Regions from separate parts of the Pseudomonas sp. DF11 genome, predicted to be linked through region 4. Evidence: predicted binding sites of a transcription regulator. Region 4 holds the regulator's gene; each other region holds the start of a gene.

Region 1 (5,241 bases), on a different contig from region 4:
CATGCCGGTCGAGACGTCTTGCTTGATGCGCTGCACCGCGCGCTTGAACACCACGTTGCCGGTGGCGCCAGACACCGAGTCCAGGGCTTCCACCAGCGGCACGCCGGCGGCGAATGTGGTGGAGAGCGTGCGGGCGTAGCGGGCCACGGCGGATTTGTACATCAGGGTGCCGATCAGTGGCAGCTTGAGCAGCCATTTATCGCGCCAGTCACGAAAGGCCTCGGAGCGTCTGAGCGCGTATTTCACGCCAAAGAATCCGCCCACCATCCCGCCGAGCAGTATCCACCATGACTCCTGCATGAACTCTGACAAGCCGATGACCATCACCGTGAAGGCTGGCAACTGCGCACCGAACCCGGAGAATACCGATTCGAACTGCGGCACCACCTTGACCAGCAGGATCCCCGTGACCACTGCGGCGACGAGAACGACGGCGGCTGGATAGGTCATGGCTTTCTTGATCTTGGCCTTGAGGGCTTCGCTCTTTTCCTTGTAGGTCGCGACCCGGTCCAGCAGCGTGTCCAGGGCGCCGGCCTGTTCACCGGCGTCCACCAGGTTGCAGTACAGATCGTCGAAATACTGCGGGCATTTGCGCAGCGATGCGGCAAAGCTGTTGCCGGCGGCGACTTCCTGTTTCACCTCGTCCACCAGCTTGCGCATATTGGCGTTGTCGAAGCCTTCGCCAATGATGTCGAACGCCTGCAACAGCGGCACGCCTGCCTTGAGCATCGTTGCCATCTGGCGGGTGAAGAGGGCGATATCCAATGGCTTGATGCGCTTGCCCTTGCTGAATATCGAGGTGGATTTCTTGCGTACCTTCTGCGGGTTGATGCCTTGTTTGCGCAGCTGTGCCTTGACCAGGGCCGGGCTCTGGCCCGTCAGCTCGCCGGTCATTTTCGTGCCTTTGCGGTCCTTGCCTTCCCAAGTGTAAACATCGGTTTTGACTGCTTTGACCGCCATGTTCAATCCTTGGTGACCCGGTTGATTTCTTCGAGGCTGGTGACGCCCTGCATCACTTTGAGCAGCCCCGATGTACGCAGGTCATTGAAACCGTCCTTGCGCATTTGCAGATCGATTTCCAGCGAGTTGCCCTCGGCCATGATCAACCGCTGCAGCTCGGGCGTGTTCTTGACCACTTCATAAACCCCCATGCGCCCTTTGTAACCATGGTTGCACTGTTCGCAACCGACCGGCTCATAGATCGTGAATGTGCCGATGCGTTCCCGGGGGAAGCCTTCCTTGAGCAAGGTCTCTTCGGGAATCTCGATGGCCTTCTTGCAGTGGCTGCACAACTTGCGCGCCAGCCGCTGGGCGATGATCAGGTGCACGGCGGTGGCGATGTTGAACCCTGGGATGCCCATGTTCTGCAGGCGGATCAGGGTTTCGGCGGCGCTGTTGGTGTGCAGGGTGGAGAGCACCAGGTGCCCGGTCTGGGCGGCCTTGATGGCGATCTCGGCGGTTTCCAGGTCGCGGATCTCGCCGACCATGATCACGTCCGGGTCCTGGCGCAGGAACGAACGCAGGGCCTGGGCGAAGTCCAGCCCCTGGCGTGGATTCACGTTGACCTGGTTGATGCCTTCCATGTTGATCTCCACCGGGTCTTCAGCGGTGGAAATGTTGATGTCCACGGTGTTGAGGATGTTCAGCCCGGTGTACAGCGATACGGTCTTGCCCGAGCCGGTCGGGCCGGTCACCAGGATCAGCCCTTGCGGTTGCTTGAGGGCCGCCATGTACAGGTCTTTCTGGTCCGGTTCGTAGCCCAGGGCATCGATGCCCATTTGCGCGCTGGACGGATCGAGGATCCGGATCACCACTTTTTCGCCCCAGAGCGTGGGCAGGGTGTTGACCCGGAAGTCGATGGATTTGCTTTTCGACAGGCGCATTTTCAGGCGCCCATCCTGGGGTTTGCGTCGTTCGGAAATATCGAGGCTGGCCATGACTTTCAGGCGTGCGGCGATGCGGTTGGCCAGTTGGATCGGCGGCCTGGCGACTTCTCGCAGCATGCCGTCGGTGCGTACCCGCACGCGGTAGATTTTTTCATAGGGCTCGAAGTGCAGGTCGGAAGAGCCTCCCTTGATCGCGTCCAGCAGCATCTTGTTGACGAAGCGCACCACGGGCGCGTCGTCAGTGTCCTGGCCGGCGATGGAATCCTGCTTGGTATCGTCGATCGATTCGATGTCCAGGCCATCGAGGTCGACATCGCCCATGCCTTCCAGGCCCGTGCTACTGGATTCGAAGAATTTTTCGATGGCGTCGCTGAGCTTGTCGTCCTCCACCAGGATGGCTTCGGTGGTCAGGCCGGTGCTGAACTGGATGTCATTGATGGCCTGGTGATTGGTGGGGTCGGAGATGCCCACGAACAATTTGTTGCCTCGTCGCCACAGCGGCAGGGCGTGATGTTGGCGCACCAGTTTTTCGCTGACCAGGCCCGTGGGCTGGGTTTCCTTGTCCAGGCTGTTGAGGTCCAGCAGGGCGACGCCGAAGTGCTCCGAGGCGATTTCCGCGACCTGGCGGCTCTGGACCAGTTTGTTCTGTACCAGATAACTGACCAGGGGCATGCGACTGCGCTGGGCCTGTTGATACGCCTGTTGCGCGCTTTGCTCGGTGAGCAGTTCGGCCAGTACCAATTGCTTGGTCAGGCCGCTGAGGGCGATGTCATTCATGGGAATCCCGGCGGCGAACAGTTCATGACTTATAGCCTAGACAAGCATCGACGCCAAACCAGCGAGCCGGAGTGACAAAAAACGTCAGATAGTGCGGTTGTTTAGGTAGGACGTCGCCGTTGGGCTGGTTGAAACCCCTTATTCATCGGGTTTCCGGGTTGGCATGTGCCCTGCAATGGCCGTTTCAGGTCATGAGATTCCGACTCATGCATGGGAGATGTCTATGAATAAGCAGAGTGGCTTTACCTTGATCGAGCTGCTGATCGTCGTGGCGATCATCGGCATTCTGGCGACCTTTGCGTTGCCGCAATATTCCAAGTACCAGGCGCGAGCCAAGGCGACGGCGGGGCTGGCGGAAGTATCTGCGTTGAAGGTGCCGTTCGAGGACATCATGAATCAAGGCACCAACCCATCATTGGCCAATATTGGTGGGACATCGCCTACCAGCAATTGCACCTTGACCGCTTCAGGTACTGCTTCGGCTGGAACGGGTACCATCGCATGCACCTTGTTGAACGCGCCCGCTCCGGTCCTTGGCAAGGCGATCACTCTTACCCGTTCTGCCGAAGGTGTTTGGAGTTGCGGTTCGACGGCTGCCCAGGAGTTCTTGCCAGCTGGCTGTACTGGTACAGCGGCTCCGTAATTGAAGTTCGCTTGATCGGATAGCGAGGGAGCGGGCTCCCTCGCTAAAGAAAATCCTTCGCAATTCATTAGCTTAGAAAAAGACCCAAACCCGCAAGTTGCATGTCCAGAATCACCGCTTCATGCATTTTGCATGATCACGAAAATCGCCGCTTCGCTTAACTTACTGATTTATAAGCAATTGATAAATATTTCAAAAGTGGCACAGCCTTCGCACTACTCCTGATAACCCTGCCGGGATGCACGTCCGGCAGTTTTTGAGAAAAACAGGAGTTACTCGTATGAAGAAGTTCGCTATCACTGCCGCCGCTGCAACCGCACTGACCTTGACCATGGCTAGCGCATTCGCCGAGACCACTCAAGCGACTCAGGCGCCGATGATGCTGGCTGCTGGCGAAGTGACCAAGGCCAAGGAAGAAACCAAGGACACTTGGATTACCACCAAGGTCAAAGCTGACCTGGTCACCGAGAAAGGCATTCCTGGCACCGACATCAAAGTGGAAACCAACAAAGGTGTTGTGTCCCTGTCGTCGACTGTTGCCGTGACCGAAGCGCAGAAAAAAACTGCCGTTGCGATCGCCAAGAAAATCAAAGGCGTCCAAGCCGTATCGGCTGACGGCCTGAAAGCCGAGTAAGGCTAAGACTTCTCGCCTGGACTGGGAGAAGGCGCGGCAAGCGGGCCAGGATATACGTTTGCCGTCGCTTTGGAGTTCATGCGAAAGGCCACAGGGATGTGGCCGTTACAGGCCTCCGGCATTCGTGTCGGGGGCCTGTTCTATTTTGGGGTGACTCAATCTGTGGGCCAGACTCAGGCACCGAGTTGTCGCCATCGCGAGCAGGCTCGCTCCCACAGGTGATCGAGTTCTCTCAGGAAGAACGCAATCCAATGTGGGAGCGAGCCTGCTCGCGATGGCGGCGCTACTTCACAACACATATGGATGGACAAGCTCATCGCCCACGCTTGCTGGTAATCTGCACCAGCCGATTTCCCTCGAAACGCAGGTACTGGTACATGCCGCTGTTGGGGCCGTAGGTCCATTCTTCCACCGGGTATTCCTCCCGGCGATTGACACTGCGCTTGTAGCCCAAGTCATCCCGCGCCGCAGGCTGACCGCACTTCTGCAGCACTTCGCTCGAGCGGTCTCCGACACTGATCAACTGGCTGCCGCAGCGCAGGGTATCGGCTGCCGACACTTGGCCAGCGACAAGCAGTAGCGTCAGGCCGAGGCCGTACAGGTGCTTCATCTTATTCGGCATCCAGATGCATAGGCGTGATCACGCGACCGTCGCTCTCGGCCTGGCCGAGGCTGGCGTCGATGAAATACACGCGGTCGTCGGCCAGTTGTCCTTTGTCCACCAGGAAGTCCTTGATGCTGCTGGCCCGTTCCTGCCCCAGTTGGCGCAAGAGCACGTCACTGCCACTCCAGAACTTGATCACGCTCTCGCGCAGTTTCTCGATACGCGCCTTTTTGTCCAGTTGCGTCCATTCGGCGGGCGGTTGGGTCTTGAGGCGGGTGCGGTAGATGCCTTCGAGCAGCGCTGGTTTTTCATCCTCGGGCACCTGTATCAGCGAGGCCTGGGCCGGTACCTTGTCGCCCCGACGCTGCAGCATCTTGTAGTAGTTGTACTGGTATTCGCGCTCCAGGCGCTGGGCGGCGAGCAGCGGGCCGTCGCTGCTCTCGGCGGCGGTGCCTTCGATCTCCAGGCGCAGCTCCGGACGTTTGCCCAGGGCCTCGGACAGCTTGAGCAGTACGCCTTCGTTTTCCTTGCTCAGATCGCTGGAGCCGGGGGCGAACGACACACTGCCCAGATCCTCTGAACCACCACCAGCCACCAACCCACCAATGAGCTTGAACGGCGCCTGGGCCGCTCGTACCACCAGGTTGCGCAAGGTCTGCCAGATGATCGGCATGACACTGAATTGCGGATCGTTGAG
Region 2 (5,241 bases), on a different contig from region 4:
GCTGATGCCCAGTGAGCGTCGGCACATGGAGCTCAATGCCTTGCTCGGCGCCTTGGAATTTCCAGTGCTGTCCATCGACATGGGTGGCTCCATCGTCGCGGCCAACCGGGCAGCGGCGCAGTTGCTCGGGGTGCGGGTGGATGAGGTGCCCGGGATTCCACTGTCCCGCTACGCCGAGGATTTCGATTTGCCTGAACTGGTGCGCGCCAACCAGTCGCGGATCAACGGGCTGCGGGTCAAGGTCAAGGGCGATGTGTTCCTGGCCGACATCGCCCCGTTGCAATCGGAGCACGACGACAGCGAGGCCATGGCCGGCGCGGTACTGACGTTGCATCGGGCCGACCGGGTCGGCGAGCGTATCTATAACGTGCGCAAACAGGAGCTGCGCGGTTTCGACAGCATCTTCCAGAGTTCCAAAGTGATGGCGGCGGTGGTGCGTGAGGCCCGGCGCATGGCGCCGCTGGACGCGCCGCTCTTGATAGAAGGCGAAACGGGCACCGGTAAGGAATTGCTGGCCCGCGCCTGTCACCTGGCCAGTCCGCGCGGGCAATCGCCGCTGATGGCGCTCAACTGTGCCGGGCTGCCAGAGTCCATGGCCGAGACCGAACTGTTCGGCTACGGCCCCGGCGCCTTCGAAGGTGCCCGGGCCGAAGGCAAGCTCGGCCTGCTGGAACTGACCGCCGGGGGCACGCTGTTCCTCGACGGGGTAGGGGAGATGAGCCCGCGCCTGCAAGTGAAACTGCTGCGCTTTCTGCAGGACGGTTGCTTCCGGCGTGTCGGCAGCGATGAAGAGGTGTACCTGGACGTCCGGGTGATCTGCGCCACCCAAGTGGACTTGTCCGAACTCTGTGCCCGGGGTGAATTCCGTCAGGACTTGTACCACCGCTTGAATGTCCTTTCCTTGCACATCCCGCCGCTGCGCGAATGCCTCGATGGCCTGGCGCCGCTGGTGGAGCATTTTCTCGACCAGGCCAGCCGCCAGATCGGCTGTGCGCTGCCCAAGCTGGCCCCGGCGGCGATGGACCGTCTGAGCCACTACCACTGGCCGGGCAACGTCCGGCAATTGGAAAACGTGCTGTTCCAGGCCGTTTCCCTGTGCGACGGCGGCACGGTGAAGGCCGAGCATATTCGCCTGCCGGACTACGGTGTGCGCCAACCCCTTGGCGACTTTTCCCTTGAGGGCGGGTTGGACGAGATCGTCGGGCGTTTTGAGAAAGCCGTGCTGAAGCGCCTGTACGCCGATCATCCCAGCAGCCGGCAACTGGGCAAGCGGCTGGGGGTCTCCCATACCACCATCGCCAACAAGTTGCGTGAGTATGAGGTCGGTAAAAGCGAGTCATAGCTGCTTGCTCCCGGTGCCCATGCGGGCCTCATCGCGAGCAGGCTCGCTCCCACAAGGTTATTGATTGCTCACAAATCCCAGGAGCACTGGAGGTCCGATGTGGGAGCGAGCCTGCTCGCGATGACGGCAGTGGCCATTACCCAAGGACAAGCATTGCCTCCAACCGGCACAACACCGCCGGTTTTTCGTCTTCGACACATTTCAAAAATCCCTTCCACAACCCTGGACCCCTTGTTTGCCGGGGTGCGGCGCGTCAGAAAAAAGTTGGTCTGCAAATTGCTTAAGGCTGTGCAACACAGCAGTGGGCGGCAAACGTCCGGCATGCAGAGGAACGACAGTGGACAAGTACCTTTATGTGGCAATGACCGGCGCCAGCCAGAATGCACTGGCGCAACGGGCCCATGCCAACAACCTGGCGAACATTTCCACCAACGGTTTTCAGAAAGACCTGGAGCAGGCCCGCTCGATGCCGGTGTTCGGCGACAGCTTTCCGGCGCGGGCGTTTGCCATGTCCGAGCGGCCTGCCACTGACTTCACGCCGGGGGCGCTGGTGGAAACCGGTCGCGACCTCGACGTGGCGGTCAGCGGTCCGGGCTGGATGGCTGTGCAGAACCCTGACGGTGGCGAAAGCTACGTGCGCACAGGAAGCCTCAACGTCGACGCCCTGGGCGTGCTGCGCGCCGGCAACGGCATGCCGGTGATGGGCAACGGCGGCCCGATCGCCGTGCCGCCCGAGCAGAAAATCGAAATCGGCCAGGACGGCACCATCAGCATCCGCGCCATGGGCGAAGGCCCGCGTGTGATGGCTGAAGTGGACCGCATCAAGCTGGTCAACCCGGACCTCAAGAACATGACCAAGGGCCTGGACGGTTCGATCCGTACCAAGGACGGCCAGCCGGCACCCATCGATGCCAACGTGCAGTTGGTGTCGGGCTTCCAGGAGGCGAGCAACGTCAACGCCGTGGATGAAATGACCTCGGTGCTGGCCCTGGCCAAGCAGTTCGAGCTTCACGTGAAGATGATGAACACCGCCAAAGAAGGCGACGAGGCCATGGCTCGGGTCTTGCAGATCTAACCATTAATTAAAGCGTCGCGCCGAAAAACAGGCGTACGAGGAGAATCGAATGCTTCCGGCTCTATGGGTTGCCAAAACAGGTCTGTCCGCCCAGGACACCAACCTGACGACCATTTCCAACAACCTGGCGAACGTCTCGACCACGGGTTTCAAACGTGATCGCGCCGAGTTCCAGGACCTGCTGTATCAGGTGAAACGCCAGCCTGGCGCCCAGTCGACCCAGGACAGCGAACTGCCGTCTGGCCTGCAAGTGGGTACCGGTGTGCGCATCGTCGGCACCCAGAAAAACTTCAACGCCGGCAGCCTGCAGACCACCGAGCAGCCGCTGGACATGGCCATCGACGGTCGCGGTTTCTTCCAGATCCTGCAGCCGGACGGCACCACGTCCTACACCCGTGACGGTACGTTCCACCTCGACTCCAATGGCCAGATCGTCAACGCCAGCGGTTTCGCCCTGGAGCCGGCCATCATCATCCCGAACGATGCCCAGACCTTTACCGTGGGCCGTGACGGCACCGTGTCTATCACCGTGGCAGGCAACCCGGCCGCCCAGGTGATCGGCAACCTGCAGACCGCCGACTTCATCAACCCGGCCGGCCTGCAAGCGGTGGGCAACAACCTGTTCCTGGAAACCGCCGCCAGTGGCGCGCCGCAAGTCGGCACCCCGGGCCTGAACGGTTTCGGCACCACGCTGCAGAACACCCTGGAAACCTCCAACGTGAGCACCGTCGAGGAGATGGTCAACATGATCACCACCCAGCGTGCCTACGAAATGAACTCCAAGGTGATCTCCACCGCCGACCAGATGCTCTCGTTCGTCACGCAGAACCTGTAATCGCGTCGCAACGTCCGTCATTACGTAGACAGGGCGGCCCCAGGGTCGCCTGCAACACCAAGAGGTAGGGTCATGAAACGCTTCGCATCTGTTCTGGCACTGAGTGGGATCACCGCACTCGCGGGCTGTGTCGCGCCGACACCCAGGCCCAATGACCCGTATTACGCCCCGGTGTTGCCGCGCACGCCATTGCCGGCTGCGGCCAACAATGGCTCGATCTACCAGGCCGGTTTCGAACAGAACCTGTACAGCGACCGCAAGGCCTTCCGGGTCGGTGACATCATCACCATCACCCTGAACGAGCGGACCCAGGCCAGCAAGAACGCCAACTCGCAGATCGACAAGACCAGCGAAACCAGCGTCGGCCTGACCTCGCTGTTCGGCTCCAGCCTGACCACCAACAACCCGATCGGTGGCGGCGACCTGAGCCTCAACGCCGGGTACAACTCTGATCGGGCTACCAAGGGCGACAGCAAGTCCGGCCAGAGCAACAGCCTGACCGGCTCGATTACCGTGACCGTCGCCGATGTGCTACCCAACGGCATCATCGTCGTGCGCGGCGAGAAGTGGCTGACGCTCAACACCGGTGACGAACTGGTGCGCATCGCCGGCATGGTTCGCGCCGACGACATCGCCACCGACAACACCGTTTCTTCGACCCGCGTGGCCGATGCCCGTATCACTTACTCGGGTACCGGTGCCTTTGCCGATGCGAGTCAGCCGGGTTGGTTCGACCGTTTCTTCCTCAGCCCGAAGTTCCCTTTCTAGGTGGCCCAGTTGAATCTTAAGCAGCTGTTGATCGGTGCCCTGGTGATGTCGGCGGCCTTTACCGCTCAGGCCGAGCGTTTGAAGGACATCGCCAGCATTTCCGGCGTGCGTTCCAACCAGTTGATCGGCTACGGCCTGGTCGTGGGCCTGAACGGCACCGGTGACCAGACCACCCAGACCCCGTTCACCCTGCAGACCTTCAACAACATGTTGTCGCAGTTCGGCATCAAGGTGCCGGCCGGCTCCGGCAACGTACAACTGAAGAACGTCGCGGCGGTGTCGGTCAGTGCCGATCTGCCGGCGTTCGCCAAGCCTGGCCAACAGGTGGATATCACCGTCTCGTCCATCGGTAACTCCAAGAGCCTGCGCGGCGGCACCTTGCTGCTGACGCCGCTCAAGGGTATCGACGGCAATGTCTACGCCATTGCCCAGGGCAACCTGGTGGTGGGCGGTTTCGATGCCGAAGGCCGTGACGGTTCGAAGATCACCGTCAACGTTCCGTCGGCCGGTCGCATCCCCGGTGGTGCGTCGGTGGAACGGGCGGTGCCGAGCGGTTTCAACCAGGGCAACAGCCTGACGCTGAACCTTAACCGTTCCGACTTCACCACCGCCAAGCGCATCGTCGACAAGATCAACGACATGCTTGGCCCAGGCGTGGCCCAGGCCATCGACGGTGGCTCGATCCGCGTCACCGCGCCGCTGGATCCGAGCCAGCGAGTCGACTACCTGTCGATCCTGGAGAACCTCGAGGTCGATCCGGGCCAGGCGGTGGCGAAAGTCATCATCAACTCGCGTACCGGCACCATCGTGATCGGCCAGAACGTCAAGGTGTCTCCGGCTGCCGTGACCCACGGCAGCCTGACGGTGACCATCACCGAAGACCCGATCGTCAGCCAGCCGGGGCCGCTTTCCAACGGCCAGACCGCCGTGGTCCCGCGTTCGCGGGTCAATGCCGAACAGGAAGCCAAGCCGATGTTCAAGTTCGGCCCGGGTACCACCCTGGATGAAATCGTCCGGGCGGTGAACCAGGTCGGCGCGGCGCCGGGCGACTTGATGGCGATCCTCGAAGCCTTGAAACAGGCCGGCGCGTTGCAAGCCGACCTGATCGTGATCTGAGGGGCGAGCCATGGATATGCGCAAGGGCGCTTTGATCAGCGGGGATTCGGGTTCCTACTCGGACCTGAACCGCTTGAACCAGCTCAAGGTCGGCGACAAGAACAG
Region 3 (5,241 bases), on a different contig from region 4:
ATCTCTTCCATCACCTTGCCCTGGGATTCTTCCGGCAGGTCGATGGTGACGTTTTCGAACGGTTCGTGCTTCACGCCGTCAACCAGACGGATGATCACTTCCGGACGGCCTACAGCCATTTCGAAGCCTTCGCGACGCATGGTTTCGATCAGAACCGAGAGGTGCAGTTCACCACGGCCGGAGACCTTGAACTTATCGGCCGAGTCGCCTTCTTCAACGCGCAGTGCAACGTTGTAGAGCAGTTCTTTGTCCAGGCGTTCCTTGATGTTACGGGACGTCACGAACTTGCCTTCTTTACCGCAGAATGGCGAGTCGTTGACCTGGAAGGTCATGGAAACGGTCGGCTCGTCGACGGTCAACGGCTTCATCGCTTCAACGGTGTCCGGGTGGCACAGGGTGTCGGAGATGAACAGCGAGTCCATGCCGCTGATGCAGACGATGTCGCCGGCAGCCGCTTCTTCAACGTCTACACGGTGCAGACCGTGGTGACCCATCAGCTTCAGGATACGACCATTGCGGCGCTTGCCGTCGGCACCGATAGCCACGACCGGGGTGTTCGGCTTGACGCGACCACGGGCAATACGGCCAACACCGATCACACCCAGGAAGCTGTTGTAGTCCAGTGCCGAGATCTGCATCTGGAACGGACCGTCACGGTCGACTTTCGGCGCAGGTACGTTGTCGACGATCGACTGGTACAGCGGGGTCATGTCTTCAGCCATTTCGGTATGGTCCAGACCGGCAATACCGTTCAGGGCCGAGGCGTAGACGACTTTGAAGTCCAGCTGTTCTTCGGTGGCACCCAGGTTGTCGAACAGGTCGAAGATCTGGTCCAGAACCCAGTCCGGACGCGCGCCTGGACGGTCAACCTTGTTGATGCACACGATCGGACGCAGGCCGGCTTCGAAAGCCTTCTTGGTCACGAAACGGGTTTGCGGCATAGGGCCGTCCTGGGCGTCGACCAGCAGCAGCACGGAGTCGACCATCGACATCACGCGCTCTACTTCACCGCCGAAGTCGGCGTGACCCGGGGTGTCCACGATGTTGATGTGGTAGCCATTCCAGTTGATGGCGGTGTTTTTCGCCAGGATGGTAATACCGCGCTCTTTTTCCTGGTCGTTGGAGTCCATCACGCGCTCGTCGTTGAGCTCGTTGCGCTCCAGGGTGCCGGATTGACGCAAGAGTTTGTCTACCAGGGTGGTCTTACCATGGTCAACGTGAGCAATGATGGCGATGTTGCGTAGATTTTCGATCACTTGTGTATCTCGATCAGAGGATTCGGTGTGCTGACAGGTCGTGGCAGCGATTTACGTTGAGTCCGACAAAGCCGTTACAGCCCGTCGGCGGCGTCGGGGGGCCGGTGACGCAGGCCACAGGCAAACAGCCCCGGGCACTTAGCTCGGTCGATAAACGCGCACATTGGCATGCCCCTCACTGAGCAAATGGTGGGCATGCAGGCGACTCATCACGCCTTTGTCGCAATACAACAGGTACTGGCGAGTAGGGTCCAGTTCCTTGAAACGCGCGTTCACTGCATAGAACGGCATCGTTTTTACCTCGATGCCGGCGACACTCAGCGGGTCGTCTTCAGCGTCGTCCGGGTGACGGATGTCGATGATGATCTGACCGGCCAGCGCTTCGCCGACTTCTTCAATCTGTATGTCCTGGCCCAATTCGTCGATGACGCGATCGATCGGTACCAGCCTGGCGTTTTCGAGCGCCCGCTCGAGTATCGCCATGTCGAATTCTTTCTCTTCGTGCTCGACCCGCCCGCGCTTGGCCGCCGTCTTCGGATTGACCGAGATGACGCCGCAGTACTCCGGCATGTGTCGGGCAAACTCGGCGGTGCCAATGGCATTGGCCTGGTCGATGATGTCCTGCTTGTGGCTGGCAATCAGCGGCCGCAAGACCAGCTTCTCGGTCACGCAGTCGATCACCGACAGGTTCGGCAGCGTCTGGCTCGACACCTGGGAGATCGCCTCGCCGGTCACCAGCGCGTCGATATGCAGGCGATCGGCAATTCGTGAAGCGGCGCGCAACATCATACGCTTCAAAATGACGCCCATATGACTGTTATCGACTTTGCCGAGAATCTCGCCCAGGACTTCTTCGAACGGCACACTCACAAATAACACGCGTTGGGAGCTGCCGTACTTCTTCCAGATGAAGTGCGCCACTTCCATCACGCCCAGTTCATGGGCGCGCCCGCCGAGGTTGAAGAAGCAGAAATGGCTCATCAGGCCGCGACGCATGATCTGGTAGGCCGCCACCGTGGAGTCGAAACCACCGGACATCAGCACCAGGGTCTGCTCCAGCGAGCCCAGCGGATAACCGCCGATGCTGTTGTGCTGGCTGTGAATCACGAACAGCCGCTGGTCGCGAATCTCGATGCGCACTTCGATCTGCGGGTCTTTCAACGAAATACCGGCCGCTCCGCACTGTCGGCGCAACTGGCTGCCGACGTACTTTTCCACATCCATCGAACTGAATGGGTGCTTGCCGGCACGCTTGCAACGCACCGAAAAGATCTTGCCGGCCAGGGCATCACCATAATGAAGCATGCACTTGGCAAGGATGTCGTCGAAATCCCCCAGCGGGTACTCATCGACTTGCAGGAAATGCGCGATGCCCGGCATGCAGCTCAGGCGCTCGGTCATTTCCTTCAGGACCTTGGGTTCGCTGACACGGGTTTCCAGCTCGAGGTTGTCCCACACGCCGTTCACCACCACGGCCGGGTCCAGGTCTCGGAGCACGGCGCGGATGTTCTTGGCCAACTGGCGGATGAAACGCATCCGTACCGGGCGGCTCTTGATGGTGATCTCGGGGAAGACTTTTACGATTAGTTTCATGAAAACAGCGCGCGAACGGCCAGCCGAAAAAGGGGGGCGCGGATTATAGCGGAAATTGCTCAAGGTTTAACCAGTTAATGTGCAGATCGTTTTACATGCACCAAAACAGGTCATTATCGATTGACGGTGCCACATTGCAGTGCGTTATTGTCTGACAATCCGCGATTCAGGCCCACAAAAGCGTGGATTTGGTGCAAAAAACCCATGCTGGGGCACTGGCATGCAATTTGCTCCCTTGTGAGGCAGGTTGCCTTGGCAGAGTATTCGCGCCGGCATCACCCATATCTAAGGGCACTCCACTACCCGCCCGAAGCCACCCGGAGGACATATGTCGAAGTCGGTTCAACTCATCAAAGATCATGACGTCAAGTGGATTGATCTGCGCTTCACTGACACCAAAGGTACTCAACATCACGTGACCATGCCGGCTCGTGATGCGATGGACGACGAATTCTTTGAAATCGGGAAAATGTTCGACGGCTCCTCCATCTCCGGCTGGAAAGGCATCGAAGCCTCCGACATGATCCTGATGCCGGACGACGAAACCGCCGTCCTGGACCCGTTCACCGAAGAGCCGACCCTGATCCTGGTCTGCGACATCATCGAACCTTCGACCATGCAAGGCTATGACCGCGACCCACGCGCCATCGCCCACCGCGCCGAGGAATACCTGAAGTCCACCGGTATCGGCGACACCGCTTTCTTCGGTCCTGAGCCTGAGTTCTTCATCTTCGACTCGGTCAAGTTCAAGTCCGACATCTCCGGCTCCATGTTCAAGATTTTCTCCGAACAAGGTTCGTGGATGTCCGACCAGGACGTGGAAGGCGGTAACAAAGGCCACCGTCCTGGTATCAAGGGCGGTTACTTCCCGGTTCCACCGTTCGACCACGACCACGAGATCCGTACCTCCATGTGCAACGCACTGGAAGAGATGGGCCAGACCGTCGAAGTTCACCACCACGAAGTGGCGACTGCCGGCCAGAACGAAATCGGCGTGAAGTTCAACACGCTGGTCAAGAAGGCTGACGAAGTCCAGACCCTGAAGTACTGCGTGCACAACGTTGCCGATGCCTATGGCCGCACCGCGACCTTCATGCCGAAGCCTCTGTACGGCGACAACGGTTCGGGCATGCACGTTCACATGTCGATCTCCAAGGACGGCAAGAACACCTTCGCAGGCGAAGGCTATGCCGGTCTGTCGGACACCGCCCTGTACTTCATCGGCGGTATCATCAAGCACGGTAAGGCCCTGAACGGCTTCACCAACCCGTCGACCAACTCCTACAAGCGTCTGGTACCAGGCTTCGAAGCCCCGGTCATGCTGGCCTACTCGGCTCGCAACCGTTCCGCCTCGATCCGTATCCCTTACGTGAACAGCCCGAAAGCCCGCCGTATCGAAGCTCGCTTCCCGGATCCGGCTGCCAACCCTTACCTGGCCTTCGCTGCACTGATGATGGCCGGCCTGGACGGTATCCAGAACAAGATCCACCCTGGCGATGCCGCTGACAAAAACCTGTATGACCTGCCGCCTGAAGAGGCCAAGGAAATCCCACAGGTTTGCGGTAGCTTGAAAGAAGCCCTGGAAGAGCTGGACAAGGGCCGTGCGTTCCTGACCAAGGGCGGCGTATTCAGCGATGACTTCATCGACGCTTACATCGCACTGAAAAGCGAAGAAGAAATCAAGGTTCGCACCTTCGTACACCCACTGGAATACGAGCTGTACTACAGCTGCTGATCCAGTAAGCGCCGCCACACACGGCGTGAATAAAGAGAGGCCTCCTTCGGGAGGCCTTTTTTATGGGCGCCGGTTACAGGCATGATGCCTCGTCGCTCCCCATAGAAGACGAGACTGCCCATGACTTTGCGCTTCAAGCTCTGCCTTGCCCTGTCTGCCGCGCTGCTGGCCTGCACCGCCGAAGCCGCCTCCACTCCCGCACCTGACGCCCTTACCCCGCTACTTAACGCCATTGGCGAACGCCTGGCCCTCGCCGATGACGTGGCGTTGAGCAAATGGGACAGCCATAAACCGGTAGAAGACCGTCAGCGCGAGCGTGAAGTGATTGCCGCCGCTGTCGCCCAGGCGCCGGCCTACAAGCTGAGTGGCGAAACCGTGGAAGCGTTTTTCGCCGCCCAGATAGAGGCCAACAAAATGGTGCAGTACATCGATTTGTCCGACTGGGCCCTGGAAGGCAAGGCGCCGGACCTTCCGCGCCCGGACCTGGTGGGACAGATCCGCCCGCAACTCGACCGATTGCAAAAGCGCCTGCTGCAACAACTGGCCGACTTCGCTCCCTACCGCACCGACCCGCAATGCCCGCAATGGCTGGCCCGGGCCACCCACCACAACAAGCAGCACCCGGTGCACCGCCTCGCCCTGATCCGGGCGACTGGA
Region 4 (5,241 bases):
CCAGGAACGCCGTGCCCGGCTCTGGCTGGTTGAGAAGGCGCAGCTTGATCGTGTCGCGCAACTGATACAGGTTCAGGTGCGTGGTGTTGACCTTCAGGTCGGCCAGGTCGGCGATTGGCCCCAGTAGCTGGCTTTCATCCTCGATGGCTTCGGCCAGGGAGCGATTGGCATTGCTCAGCGGATGGCGTCGACGGGTTTCGGAAAAGCGCTTGAGCAGTGTCTCTTCATCGGCATCCAGGTACAGCACGTCGCACTGGATATGCCGGCTGCGCACTTCCTCGAGCAGTTCAGGAAAACGCGACAGGTGGCTTGGCAGGTTACGCGCATCGATGGACACCGCCACCAGTGGCTGCGCCAGCTCGGTATGGATCAGGGCGCGCTCGGCCAGTTCCGGCAGCAGGCCGGCGGGCAGGTTGTCGATGCAATAGTAGCCGCTGTCCTCAAGCACATTGAGGGCCGTGCTTTTACCGGAGCCGGAACGGCCACTGACGATGATCATGCGCATTTTTAATGACCGTTCTGCTCGTCCAGGACCACCTGGTACAAAGCTTCGTTACTCGGTGCGCTGCGCAGTTTTTCGCGCACTTCCTTGCGGTCCAGCATGCTGGCAATCTGGCGCAGCAGCTCGAGGTGCGCATCGGTCGCCGCTTCCGGTACCAGCAATACAAACAGCAGGTCGACCGGGGCGCCGTCGATGGCGTCGAAATCTATGGCGGCTTCAAGGTGCAGCAACGCGCTGATCGGCGCGGCACAACCCTTGAGGCGGCAATGGGGGATGGCGATGCCGTTGCCAAAACCGGTAGAACCGAGTTTTTCACGGGCAACCAGGGCCTCGAAGACGTCCTGCATTTCCAGATCCGGTACCTCGCGGTGGATCAGGTTGGCAATTTGTTCGAGGGCTTTCTTTTTACTGCCACCCGGCGCGTTCACCAGGGAACGGCCGGGGGTCAGGATGGATTCTAGTCGGATCATGGATTGGGGGGGTTAACGACCGGTTGCGCCTTGAAGGAGGCTCTGGGTCTTTTCCTTATGCTTTTTGAGTTGGCGATCCAGCTTGTCGGTCAGCAGGTCAATCGCGGCATACATGTCTGTGTGCTCTGCGTTGGCAACCACTTCTCCGCCGGGGATATGCAGCGTGGCTTCGATTTTCTGCAGCAGCTTCTCGACGTTCATCGTGACTTGCACGTTGGTGATCTTGTCGAAATGCCTCTCTAATCGTTCGAGTTTTTCGCCGATGTAGGTGCGCAGGGGTTCGGTCACTTCCAGTTGGTGTCCACTGATGTTGACTTGCATACAGCTTCTCCTTCGTTGCCAGTGCATAAAGCGGCAGGCAGAAATGCCTGCCACTGGAACGCTGTGGCGTGGCCTGTTACATCAACCGCTTGCGTTCGCTCGAAGGCGCGATCCCGAGGGATTCGCGGTACTTGGCGACGGTACGACGGGCCACCTGAATGCCTTGTGCCTCCAGTAAACCAGCGATCTTGCTGTCACTCAACGGCTTTTTCTGATTTTCCGCGGCCACCAGTTTTTTGATGATCGCGCGGATGGCCGTGGACGAGCATTCGCCGCCTTCGGAGGTGCTGACGTGGCTGGAGAAAAAGTATTTCAATTCATAGATGCCCCGGGGGGTATGCATGAATTTCTGGGTGGTTACCCGGGAGATCGTCGACTCGTGCATGCCCACTGCCTCGGCAATGTCATGCAGGACCAACGGCTTCATCGCTTCGTCGCCGTACTCCAGGAAGCCGCGCTGATGCTCGACGATCTGGGTGGCCACTTTCATCAGGGTTTCGTTGCGGCTTTGCAGGCTCTTGATGAACCAGCGCGCTTCCTGCAACTGGTTGCGCATGAAGGTGTTGTCGGCGCTGGTGTCGGCGCGCTTCACGAAACCGGCGTACTGGGCGTTGACCCGCAGCTTGGGCACCGACTCCTGGTTGAGCTCCACCAGCCAGCGATCATTGTGCTTGCGCACGATCACGTCGGGGACCACGTATTCGGGTTCGGTGGATTCGATCTGTGAGCCGGGGCGTGGGTTGAGGCTCTGCACCAGTTCGATGACCTGACGCAGCTCATCTTCCTTGAGCTTCATGCGACGCATCAGTTGGCTGTAGTCGCGGCCGCCCAGCAGGTCGATGTAATCGGTGACCAGCCGCTTGGCTTCGGCCAGCCATGGCGTCTTGGCGGACAACTGGCGCAGTTGCAGCAACAGGCACTCACCCAGGTTGCGGGCGCCGATGCCGGCCGGCTCGAACTGCTGGATGCGATGGAGGACCGCTTCGATCTCGTCCAGCTCGATGTCGAGCTCGGGGTCGAAGGCTTCGAGGATTTCTTCGAGCGTCTCGTCCAGGTAGCCCTGGTTGTTGATGCAATCGATCAGGGTCACGGCGATCAGGCGATCGGTGTCGGACATCGGCGCCAGGTTCAGTTGCCACAGCAAGTGGCTTTGCAGGCTCTCGCCGGCCGAGGTGCGAGTGGTGAAGTCCCACTCGTCGTCATCGCTGCTCGGCAGGTTGCTGGCGCTGGTCTGGTAGACGTCTTCCCAGGCCGTGTCCACGGGCAGTTCGTTGGGGATACGTTCGTTCCATTCGCCATCCTCGAGGTTATCCACCGTCGGGGCGGCTTCCTGGTAGGACGGTTCCGGGATTTCGGTGTTGGTTTTCTGCTCGACGTTGTCGGCCAGCGGATCGGTGTTGTCGAAGTCGTCGCCTTCTTCCTGGCGTTCGAGCATCGGATTGGACTCCAGGGCCTCCTGGATTTCCTGTTGCAGGTCCAGGGTCGACAATTGGAGCAGGCGGATGGCCTGTTGCAGCTGCGGTGTCATCGTCAGCTGCTGGCCCATTCTCAAGACTAGCGATGGTTTCATGGCAGGGGCTTAACACCTTATTCGCCGGCGCACATGCGCCATCCACTACAGGGCGCCGAAGCGCCAAACTTAAGCAAATTATATGCCTGAAACTGAAGTGTTTGCCTAGAGCGTCGCCATAATAAAATTAAACGACGCCCAGGCGATTCGCCAGACACTTGTGCTTACAGGCGGAACTCGTGGCCCAGATACACTTCCTTGACCAGGTCATTGGCCAGGATGGCTGCGGAGTCGCCTTCGGCGATCAGCTGGCCGTCATTGACAATGTAGGCGGTTTCGCAGATATCCAGCGTCTCGCGCACGTTGTGGTCGGTGATCAGCACGCCGATCCCCTTGGCCTTGAGGTGATGGATGATCTGCTTGATGTCGCCCACCGAGATCGGGTCCACGCCGGCGAACGGTTCGTCGAGCAGGATGAACTTCGGTGCGGTGGCCAGGGCGCGGGCGATTTCCACGCGACGCCGTTCGCCACCGGACAGGCTCATGCCCAGGTTGTCGCGAATGTGGCTGATGTGGAACTCCTGCAACAGGCTTTCCAGCTCTTGGCGACGACCGGCCTTGTCGAGTTCCTTGCGGGTCTCGAGGATCGCCATGATGTTGTCGGCAACCGACAGTTTGCGGAAGATCGACGCTTCCTGCGGCAAATAGCCGATGCCGGCCTTCGCCCGGCCGTGCATCGGCTGGTGGCTGACGTCCAGGTCGTCGATCAGCACGCGACCCTGATCGGCCTGGACCAGGCCGACGATCATGTAGAAGCAGGTGGTCTTGCCTGCGCCGTTGGGGCCGAGCAGGCCGACGATCTGGCCGCTGTCGATGGACAGGCTGACATCACGCACGACTTGGCGGCTCTTGTAGCTCTTGGCCAGGTGCTGAGCTTTCAGAGTTGCCATTACTGGGCCTTCTGCTCGGTTTTCTTTTTCGGCTGGATCACCATATCGATCCGCGGACGCGACTCGGTCACCTTGCTGCCGGTGGCGCGACCGGCGCTGGCGAGTTTCTTGTTGGTGTCGTAGACGATTTTCTCGCCTTGGGTCACGTTATTGTCCTTGTCGACCACCTTGGCGCGGTCGATCAGCACGACGCGATCCTGGGAGGCGTGGTACTGGATAGTTACCCCGTAGCCCTGTACAGGCTTGGTGTCGCCCGCAGTTTGCAACTGTTCGAAATAGGCCAGGTTGCCCACCGAGGTCACTACATCGATATCACCGGAAGGGGTGCGGGTAATGGTCACGGTGTTGCCGGTGACCTTCATCGAACCTTGGGTGATGATCACGTCGCCTTTATAGGTGGCGACGCCATTCTTGTCGTCCAGTTGCGCGTCATCGGCCTGGATGCGGATAGGCTGGTCGCGATCGTTGGGAAGAGCCCAGGCGCTCGCGCTTCCCAGTGCTGCGCCCAGACTGAGCAAAATAGGGAGGGTTTTAGCGAGCTTCATACTGTCCTCTTACGTTCGATAGCAGGTGTATCCTGCTTTCCTTCAAATACGCTTTCATTCCCGTGCCGGTCGATACACCCCCGGCGCCGTCGATTCTAACGGGTTGCTCGGTCTGCGCATATTCTTGCTGTGGGAACACGGTCATACGACTGCTGGTGATGATGGTCGTCCGGTTTTTCTCGTCGGTTCGAGCGACGCGTACCGAGTCGATCAGTTCCACTTCGGTGCCCCCGGAGTTGACTTCGGCGTGCTCGCTCTGCACATGCCACGGAAACTCGGTGCCGCGGAACATGTTCAGGTCCGGCTTGGTCACCAGGGTAATATCGGTGGCCTTCACGTGGTCGACCTTGTCGGAGGTCATCTCATATTGCACTTTGCCGTCGGGCAGGTACTGCAGGGTATGCGTGTTGGTCGCGTACCAGTCGATCTTTTCCTCGACCTGGGCCGCAGGCTGGTCGAGAAACCGTTCGGGGCTGATGTTCCAATAGCCCACCGCCGCAAAAATCGCCGCGATACAGCCGAACACCATAATGGTGCGAATCTTCTTGCTCAGCATAAATGGCTCACAGGTACGCGGCGTTGGCCGCTTCGAGGCGGCCCTGGGCGCGCAGGATCAGTTCACAGAATTCGCGGGCCGCACCTTCGCCGCCTCGCGCCGTGGTGACGCCGTGGGCATGCTCGCGTACGAAGCTGGCCGCGTTGGCGACCGCCATGCCCAGGCCGACCCGGCGAATCACTGGCAGGTCTGGCAGGTCGTCACCAAGGTAGGCCACCTGTTCATAGCTTAGGTTGAGTTGCCCCAGAAGTTCGTCCAGCACCACCAGTTTATCTTCGCGCCCCTGGTAAAGGTGCGGGATGCCGAGGTTCTTCGCGCGCCGCTCGACCACCGGGGTCTTGCGGCCGCTGATGATAGCGGTCTGCACGCCAGCAGCCATCAACATCT

What was found. Region 4 encodes sigma-54, which starts transcription at its own class of promoters, with help from an activator protein. Its sites were predicted from a motif close to ANTGGCATNNANNTTGCTNT; they were not measured.
Region 1: the regulator sigma-54 is predicted to act here: its motif matches at 2,821-2,840, upstream of AC30D9_RS28950 (pilin).
Region 2: the regulator sigma-54 is predicted to act here: its motif matches at 1,606-1,625, upstream of AC30D9_RS16190 (flagellar basal body rod protein FlgF).
Region 3: the regulator sigma-54 is predicted to act here: its motif matches at 3,064-3,083, upstream of glnA (type I glutamate--ammonia ligase).

What each region holds. Positions count from the first base shown of each region.
Region 1 covers NZ_JBYVYN010000017.1:38,033-43,273, reverse strand. The annotation lists gene AC30D9_RS28960 (type II secretion system F family protein) at 1-960, opposite strand, end outside; gene pilB (type IV-A pilus assembly ATPase PilB) at 963-2,663, opposite strand; gene AC30D9_RS28950 (pilin) at 2,887-3,306, shown strand; gene AC30D9_RS28945 (BON domain-containing protein) at 3,587-3,940, shown strand; gene AC30D9_RS28940 (DUF2845 domain-containing protein) at 4,254-4,550, opposite strand; gene AC30D9_RS28935 (DUF748 domain-containing protein) at 4,552-5,241, opposite strand, start outside.
Region 2 covers NZ_JBYVYN010000005.1:24,176-29,416, forward strand. The annotation lists gene AC30D9_RS16185 (sigma-54-dependent transcriptional regulator) at 1-1,342, shown strand, start outside; gene AC30D9_RS16190 (flagellar basal body rod protein FlgF) at 1,680-2,417, shown strand; gene flgG (flagellar basal-body rod protein FlgG) at 2,467-3,252, shown strand; gene flgH (flagellar basal body L-ring protein FlgH) at 3,325-4,020, shown strand; gene AC30D9_RS16205 (flagellar basal body P-ring protein FlgI) at 4,066-5,136, shown strand; gene flgJ (flagellar assembly peptidoglycan hydrolase FlgJ) at 5,147-5,241, shown strand, end outside.
Region 3 covers NZ_JBYVYN010000004.1:176,302-181,542, reverse strand. The annotation lists gene typA (translational GTPase TypA) at 1-1,256, opposite strand, end outside; gene thiI (tRNA uracil 4-sulfurtransferase ThiI) at 1,395-2,849, opposite strand; gene glnA (type I glutamate--ammonia ligase) at 3,178-4,584, shown strand; gene AC30D9_RS14370 (chorismate mutase) at 4,705-5,241, shown strand, end outside.
Region 4 covers NZ_JBYVYN010000003.1:473,677-478,917, reverse strand. The annotation lists gene rapZ (RNase adapter RapZ) at 1-505, opposite strand, end outside; gene ptsN (PTS IIA-like nitrogen regulatory protein PtsN) at 508-972, opposite strand; gene hpf (ribosome hibernation-promoting factor, HPF/YfiA family) at 985-1,293, opposite strand; gene AC30D9_RS12640 (RNA polymerase factor sigma-54) at 1,370-2,863, opposite strand; gene lptB (LPS export ABC transporter ATP-binding protein) at 3,028-3,753, opposite strand; gene lptA (lipopolysaccharide transport periplasmic protein LptA) at 3,753-4,298, opposite strand; gene lptC (LPS export ABC transporter periplasmic protein LptC) at 4,285-4,854, opposite strand; gene AC30D9_RS12620 (KdsC family phosphatase) at 4,862-5,241, opposite strand, start outside.